2 linked regions of the Aliidongia dinghuensis genome follow. The protein of the gene in region 1 interacts with the protein of each later gene in a pairwise test. Links are inferred from orthologs where the notes say so. Each region holds a gene or a part of one and is shown on either strand. Other genes may lie near its edges.

Evidence for each region.
Region 2: the proteins of IEY58_RS29170 (region 1) and dnaE interact in binary tests that used the Escherichia coli proteins (3 or more experiments, as listed by UniProt). The link is inferred for Aliidongia dinghuensis from one-to-one orthologs.

What each region holds. Positions count from the first base shown.
Region 1 is NZ_BMJQ01000020.1:95,340-98,647, reverse strand. Bases 100-3,098 are described here. They hold IEY58_RS29170 (pyridoxal phosphate-dependent aminotransferase), read right to left. Parts: upstream 2,201-3,098; coding sequence 998-2,200; downstream 100-997. Other genes in these bases: IEY58_RS29165 (hydantoinase B/oxoprolinase family protein), read right to left, coding at 2,197-3,098; IEY58_RS29175 (NAD-dependent epimerase/dehydratase family protein), read right to left, coding at 185-994. In the rest of the region: more of IEY58_RS29165, read right to left, coding at 3,099-3,308. UniProt on the Escherichia coli protein: Shows aminotransferase activity with methionine and histidine as substrates, and to a lesser extent also with phenylalanine.
Region 2 is NZ_BMJQ01000017.1:28,644-33,022, reverse strand. The notes cover bases 244-4,313. They hold dnaE (DNA polymerase III subunit alpha), read left to right. Parts: upstream 244-636; coding sequence 637-4,113; downstream 4,114-4,313. Other genes in these bases: IEY58_RS26855 (copper chaperone PCu(A)C), read left to right, coding at 4,167-4,313; IEY58_RS26865 (ABC transporter ATP-binding protein), read left to right, coding at 244-630. In the rest of the region: more of IEY58_RS26865, read left to right, coding at 1-243; more of IEY58_RS26855, read left to right, coding at 4,314-4,379. UniProt on the Escherichia coli protein: DNA polymerase III is a complex, multichain enzyme responsible for most of the replicative synthesis in bacteria. This DNA polymerase also exhibits 3' to 5' exonuclease activity. The alpha chain is the DNA polymerase catalytic subunit.

The sequences.
Region 1 (3,308 bases):
TAGAGCCGGATCGGAATGAGTGGAATCGCTTGGCGATCCGCTCATTCCGTGAATCCGTCTCTAATCAAATAGCTAGAGTGCGATGATTTGATCCGGAGCGAAGTGTGGCTGTGCTTCAGGGCTCCGAATGGAGACTGGTCACGGCCACCTTGTATCGTCCCTCCGTTTTGGACGTTCGGGCCGCCTACTTCGGGTCGTCGGGGTGGCCGAGTTCGCAGAACCATCCGCCCAGGTATTTGACCGACGGCGATTTGGGATCGGGCGTAGGCGTGTTCGCCTCGACCGCGGCACGAAACGGCTCGGAGCTATCTCGGGGAATGTAGCCGAGGTGGTCGGCACCGCTGTTGTCGACGGTTTTGACCTTGTTGTCGGACAGGCCGAAGGAAATGGTGTGCCCCACCCATGGTGCCGTCAGCGACGCCTCGACCAGCCGCACGCAGTCGGCAAACGAAAGATAGGACCACAGCATGCGCCGGTCCTTCGGTTCCGGGAAGGACGAGAAGATCCGAAGACAAACCGACTCGATGCCGAACTTGTCCCAATAGAGCCGGCTCAGGCTCTCGACGAAGTTCTTGGAGACCCCGTAGAGGCTGTCAGGGCGAACCGGCGCGTCGACGCCGATATGGTCTTCGATCCCGTGAAAGCCGATCGCGTGAACCGAGGAGGCGTAGATGACCCGCCTGACCCCATGTTTCCTGGCACCTTCGTAGATGTGGTACGAGCCGCGGATATTGGAATCGAGGACGGCCTGCCAAGGGGATTCAAGGGCAGCACCGCCGAAGTGGACGATGGCGTCGCAGCCCTCAGTGGCGGCGATCGTCGCATCCATGTCGGCGAGGTCGAAGACCGCTTCTTCCTCGTGCGGTGCCAGTTCCCCGAAGGGCGTGCGACCGGCGAGGCGGACCGTCTTGGTCAGCGGCGCCAGGCCCTTTCGCAGCTCCGACCCTAAGCGGCCAGCGGCACCAGTGATCAGGATGCGTTCGTAGTGCGGCATGATCTACTCCACTTGCGCCACGGCGGCATTGATCCGTGCGACGGCCTCGGTAAGCACCTCCGCACTGGCGGCCGTGGAGATGCGGAAATAGGGCGATAGACCGTAGGCGACACCCGGCACCGACGCCACGCGGCCCTCGGTCAGGAGATATGTCGCGACGGTGGCATCGTCCGTGAGCTCGACACCTTTGGACGTCCTGCGGCCGATCAGGTTGGCGCAGCCGATATACGCGTAGAAGGCACCTTCAGGGGGTGCGAGCGTCAGGTCGTTTGCCCGCCTGATGCCGTCGACGACGAGATTTCTGCGATCTTCGAAGGCTTTCCTGAACCGGGCCACGTTGTCTTGCGGGCCGTTCAATGCAGCGAGGGCGGCCGCCTGCGCGATCGAACAGACCGACGTGACCGACTGGCTCTGAATCGTCGCCATGGCCTTGATGAGCGGCAGCGGGCCCGCGGCATAGCCGACGCGCCAGCCCGTCATCGCATAGGCCTTGGAAGCGCCGTTGACGATCAGGCTCCGATCCCGGAGCTCAGGACATGCCTTGCCGAAGGATACGAATTCGCGGCCGTCGAAAATGATGTGCTCATAGATCTCGTCAGAGAGCACGAGCACTTGGGGGTGTTTGGCCAGGATCGTGCCGAGCGCCCGCAGGTCCGCCTCGGAATAGACGGCGCCGGACGGATTGCCGGGCGTGTTCAGAAACAGCCACTTGGTTTTCGGCGTGATCGCCTGCTCGAGCCGCTCGGGCGTGAGCCTGAACCCTGTCGTTTCCAGGCATTCAACGACGACCGGCGTGCCCCCCAGCAGCTTTGCCATCTCTGGATAAGAGACGAAATAGGGGGCGGGCAGGATGACTTCGTCGCCGGGTTCCAGCGTCGCCATCAACGCGTTGAAGATGATCTGCTTCGCGCCGTTGGCGACGATGGTCTCGTCAGCCGTGTAGTCCAGCCCGTTTTCGCGCCTGAACTTGCCGGCCACGGCCTCGCGCACCTCGGGCGTGCCCGCAGCACCGGTATAGAGGGTCAGGCCAGTCTTCGCGGCGGCATGGGCGGCTTCGACGATATGTTCCGGTGTCGGGAAGTCTGGCTCGCCGAGGCCGAGGTCGATGACGTCGGCGCCCTTCGCCCGCAGTGCCTTGGCAGCCTGTGACGCCGCCATGGAGGCTGAAGGCTTCACCGCCGAGAGGCGGGACGCGAGATAGCTCATGACTGTGTCTCCGAAACGTAGCCTTTGGAATTGTCATGGGCTCTGGCGGCGGGGTCGCGCTTCGACGGATCGCCATAGCCGCCACCGCCCGGCAGTTCCAGAACCAACCGGCGGCCGGCGGGGACGTGTTGCCAGCCCTTGGGCCGCATGCGTGTGCCGTCGTCGAGCCTCACGACGCCTGGCGCGCCATCCTTGCCGCCGAGCCGTCCCTTGGCCGGATGGCCGACCCGATCGAACATCGCCGAGAAATCGAACTCGTGGCCGTCCGTTGCTGCGATTTCGAGAACCTGTCCGAGGCCGCCGCGGAACTCGCCGTCGCCGCCGGAATCCGGGCGCAGCTCCTTGCGCCAGATCACGATCGGGCCGGTATGCTCCGTCGCCTCGATCGGCATCGTGTGGACGCCCGATGGGAAGGCCGTGGCGGAGAGCCCGTCGAGCCCCGGTCGCGCGCCCATGCCGCCCGAATTGAACATCAGCACCTCGGCGCGGCGTCCCGCGGCACCGTCCACCGGTCGGGCCGAGATGTGGATGTTCCAGAGTGCCGCCGCTCCCTCCGCCAGGATTTTCCCGGGCAGTGCCTTGGCCATCGCCCCCAGCACGAGGTCGGGGACCATGTGACCGATGACATGCCTGAGCGCCACCGGCGCCGGGCGCACCGCGTTAACGATGTTCGTCGGCGACGATACCGTGAAGAAGTCCAACGAGGCGGCGTTGTTCGGGATGTCGGGTGCCACGACGCATTTGAGCGCGAAGCAGGCGTAGGCCTTGCTGTAGATGATGGGCACGTTGATGCCCCAGCGGCTCATGGGCGCGCTGCCTGAGAAATCGACATGCACGTGGTCGTCGCGGGCAGAGACGGTCGCCACGAGTTTTACCGGCTCGTCATAGCCGTCCGTGACGAGCTCGTTGGACCAGCTGCCCTTCGGCAGGGCCTGGATCCGCTCGAGCATCGCCGCGCGTGTGCGTGAGAAGATGAACTCGCCGAGGCCATCGAGCGATGTCAGCCCGATCTCCGTCATCATGTCGACGAGCCGGCGATGGCCGACGTCATTGCAGGCGGCCAGAGAATAGAAGTCGCCGACGACCTGGTTGGGCTCGCGGACGTTGC
Region 2 (4,379 bases), on another replicon or contig:
AGCGAGCCGCTGCCGGTGCTGCGCGGCGCGTCGCTGACGCTCCATCCGGGCGAGCTCGTCGCCCTCGTCGGCCCGTCGGGCGCCGGCAAGTCGACCCTGCTGCACGTGGCCGGCCTGCTCGAGCGGCCGGACGGCGGCCAGGTCCGGGTCGAAGGCCGGGACTGCGGGCGGATGGGCGACGCCGAACGTACGCAGATGCGGCGCACGACGATCGGCTTCGTCTATCAGTTCCACCATCTGCTGCCGGAATTCTCGGCGGTCGAGAACGTCATGCTGCCGCAGATGATCGCGGGGCTCGGCAAGGGCGAGGCGCGGGCGCGGGCGATGGAGCTGCTCTCCATGGTCGGGCTCACGAAGCGGGCGAGCCACCGGCCGGCGAAGCTGTCGGGCGGCGAGCAGCAGCGCGTCGCGATCGTGCGGGCGCTCGCCAATGCGCCGCGCATCTTGATCGGCGACGAGCCGACCGGCAATCTCGACCATCACACGGCGGACGACGTCATGAACGCGCTCATCGCGATTGTGCGCAACGTCGGTCTGGGCGCGCTCATCGCGACCCACAATCTCGAGCTGGCGCGGCGGATGGACCGGATCGTGGCGCTGGAAGATGGCGTGCTGATCGAGCGGAGCTGATTACTTATGGCGCATGCGGATTTCGTCCATCTCCGGGTTCACTCCGCCTATTCGCTGTCGGCCGGCGCCATCAAGATCAAGGAGCTCTACGGGCTCTGCAAGAAACAGGAGATGCCGGCGGTCGCCGTGACCGACACCGGCAACCTGTTCGGCGCGCTCGAATTCTCGGTCACCATGTCGGGCGAGGGCATCCAGCCGATCATCGGCTGCGAACTCGGCATCCGCGCCCCGGCGCAGGAGCAGGGGCGGCAGAACAAGGGGCTGCCCGATCCGGAGCCGGTCGTGCTGCTGTGCCAGAGCCAGCAGGGCTACCAGAACCTGATCGAGCTGGTCTCGAAATCCTTTCTCGAGACCGACGGGATCGAGGCGCCGCAGGTCTCGCTCGACGATCTCGCGGGCCTAAGCGGCGATCTCCTGTGCCTGACCGGCGGCCCCATGGGCCCGGTCGGCAAGCGCCTCATCGAAGGCAACGCCGCCGCGGCCGAGGCGACGCTCGTTCGGCTCAAGGAAATCTTTCCGAACCGGCTCTATGTCGAGCTGATGCGTCACGACATGGCTGACGAGGACCGTATCGAGGGCGATCTGGTCGATCTCGCCTATGCCCATGACGTGCCGCTGGTCGCGACCAACAACGTCTATTTCGCGCATCGGGACTTCTACGAGGCGCACGACGCACTGCTGTGCATTGCCGACGGCGTCACGGTCAATGTCGACAACCGCCGGCGCCTGACGCCGGAGCACCACTTCAAGAGCGCCGCCGAGATGCGGGCGCTGTTCGCCGATCTGCCCGAGGCTTGCGACAATACCCTGGTGATCGCGCGGCGTTGCGCGTTCTGGGTCAAGAAGATCAAGCCGATCCTGCCGCCGTTCCCGACCGAATCAGGCCGCGACGAGAAGGCGGAACTGCGCGCCATGTCGCACGACGGGCTGACCGTGCGGCTCGAGCGCCAGGTCTTCCCGCAGCTGAAGCCCGAGGACGACCGGGGGGCGGTCGAGAAGCGCTATCGCGAGCGGCTCGACTTCGAGCTCGCCGTCATCGAGAACATGGGCTTCTGCGGCTATTTCCTGATCGTCGCCGACTTCATCCGCTGGGCCAAGGCGCAAGGCATTCCGGTCGGGCCGGGCCGCGGCTCGGGTGCCGGCTCGCTCGTCGCCTGGTCCTGCACGATCACCGATCTGGATCCACTGGCCCTCAGCCTGTTCTTCGAGCGCTTCCTCAACCCGGAACGCGTCTCGATGCCCGACTTCGACGTCGATTTCTGCCAGGACCGGCGCGAAGAGGTCATCCGCTACGTCCAGGAGAAATACGGCCGCGACCGGGTCGCGCAGATCATCACCTTCGGTAAGCTGCAGGCGCGCGCCGTGCTGCGCGACGTCGGGCGCGTGCTGCAGATGCCCTACGGCCAGGTCGACAAGATCAGCAAGCTCGTGCCGAACAACCCGGCCAACCCGGTGACGCTGCAGCAGGCGCTCGACGCCGACGAGCAGCTCCGGGCGTTGCGCGACGGCGACGAGACGGTCGGCCGCCTGATCGGCCTCGCGATCAAGCTCGAGGGCTTGTATCGCCACGCGTCCACCCACGCGGCCGGCGTGGTGATCGGCGACCGGCCGCTGCACAAGCTGCTCGCACTCTACCGCGACCCGCGCTCGGACATGCCGGTCACCCAGTTCAACATGAAGTTCGTCGAGGACGCGGGCCTGGTGAAGTTCGACTTCCTGGGGCTGAAGACCTTGACCGTGATCGAGCAGGCGGTGCGGCTCGTCCATGAGCGCGGCCATGGGCTCGATCTTTTGACGATACCGCTCGACGATCCGGCAACCTTCGAGATGCTGGCGCGCGGCGAGACGGTCGGCGTGTTCCAGTTCGAAGGTGCCGGCATGCGCGATCTTCTGAAGAAGATGCGCTCGAACCGGTTCGAAGACCTCCTGGCCGCGGTCTCGCTCTATCGCCCGGGCCCGATGGACCTGATCCCGGAATATATCGCGGTCAAGCACGGGCAGCAGGAGCCCGACTACATGCATCCCTCGCTCCAGGGCATCCTGGAGGAGACCTACGGCATCATGATCTACCAGGAGCAGGTCATGCAGATCGCCCAGGTCATGGGCGGCTATACGCTGGGCGGTGCCGATCTTCTACGCCGAGCCATGGGCAAGAAGATCAAGGCCGAGATGGACAACCAGCGGAAGATGTTCTGCGAGGGCGCCGTCAAGAACGGCGTGGCACTCGAGCTGGCCGAGATGATCTTCGACAAGATGGCGAAGTTCGCGGGCTACGGCTTCAACAAGAGCCATGCGGCCGCCTATTCGCTGGTCGCGTTCCATACCGCTTATCTCAAGGCGCATTTCCCGGTCGAGCTGATGGCCGCGTCCATGACGCTCGATCTCGGCAATACCGACAAGCTGAACGTGTTCCGCCAGGAACTGCAGCGCATGGGCGTCAAGCTCCTGCCGCCCGACATCAACCGCTCCGAGGTCGAGTTCTCGGTCGAGGGCAAGGGCGAGGAGGCCGCGATCCGCTATGCGCTCGCCGCGGTCAAGGGCGTCGGCGCCGAGGCCATGCGGGCAATCGTCGCCGAGCGCCGGCGCAACGGGCCGTTCAAGAGCCTGTTCGATTTCGCCGAGCGGCTCGAGACGAAGCAGTTCAACAAGCGCCAGTTCGAAAACCTGGCCAAGGCCGGCGCCTTCGACAGTATCAACCCGAACCGGGCCCAGACTTTCGCCGCGGCCGAGCTCATCATGCGCCATGCCGCGACGGTGGCAGGCGAGCGGGGGACGAGCCAAACCAACCTGTTCGGCGGCACGACGGGATTGAAGCACAGTTCGCCCCCGCTGCCGGCCGTGGTCGAATGGCCGAGCATGGACCGGTTGGGCCAGGAGTTCGAGGCGATCGGCTTCTATCTCTCGGCCCATCCGCTCGACCCGTACGAGACCGCGCTGAAGCGCCTCGGCGTCGTGCCGTCCGGCCGGCTCGTCGCCCATCTCATGAGCGGCAAGCCCGGGCGCGTGCGCCTGGCCGGCATCGTGGGCGGCCGCAAGGAGCGCACGTCGGCCAAGGGCAACCGCTTTGCCTTCGTCAGCATGTCGGACCTGACCGGCATGTACGAGATCATGCTGTTTTCCGAGATCCTGGCGCAGTCGCGTCCGCTGCTCGATAGCGGCCAGCCGCTGCTCGTCACGTGCGACGCCAAGCTCGAGGACGACAATGTGCGGCTCACCGCCCAGTCGATCGAGACGCTCGACAACGCCGCTGCCGCATCGTCGGCCGGCCTGCGCGTCGTGCTCAAGGACCCGAGCGGCGTCGAGGGCTTGAAGGCGTTGTTCCTGCGCGATGCCGGGCGCGGCAAGACCGGCAAGGTGAAGCTCGTCGTTCCGGCCGACCGGCGCGAGGTCGAGCTGACCTTGCCGGGCTTCTTTCCAATCGGCGGCGAAACCCGCTCGGCGGTCAAGGCGATCCCGGGTGTGGCCGATGTCAGCGATTTCTGATACTCGGGTCGACTGTCGACATCTTTTGAAACAGAGGGGGCCGAAGCTCTGGTATGGCCGGTTTTCTGCTGAGGGCGCTGTGTCGGTGCGTCCCTGTCGTTTTCCTCGTCTGGTCCGCCTGTGCCGCCGCGGCGGCTGAACCGGTCTCGGTCGACGGTGCCTGGGCGCATCGCAGCACCCGTGCCCATGTGGTCTTCGTCTATCTGAGCATCAGCCTCGCCAAGGACGCGCGCGACGTGCTGATCGGTGCCGCGTCGCCGATTGCG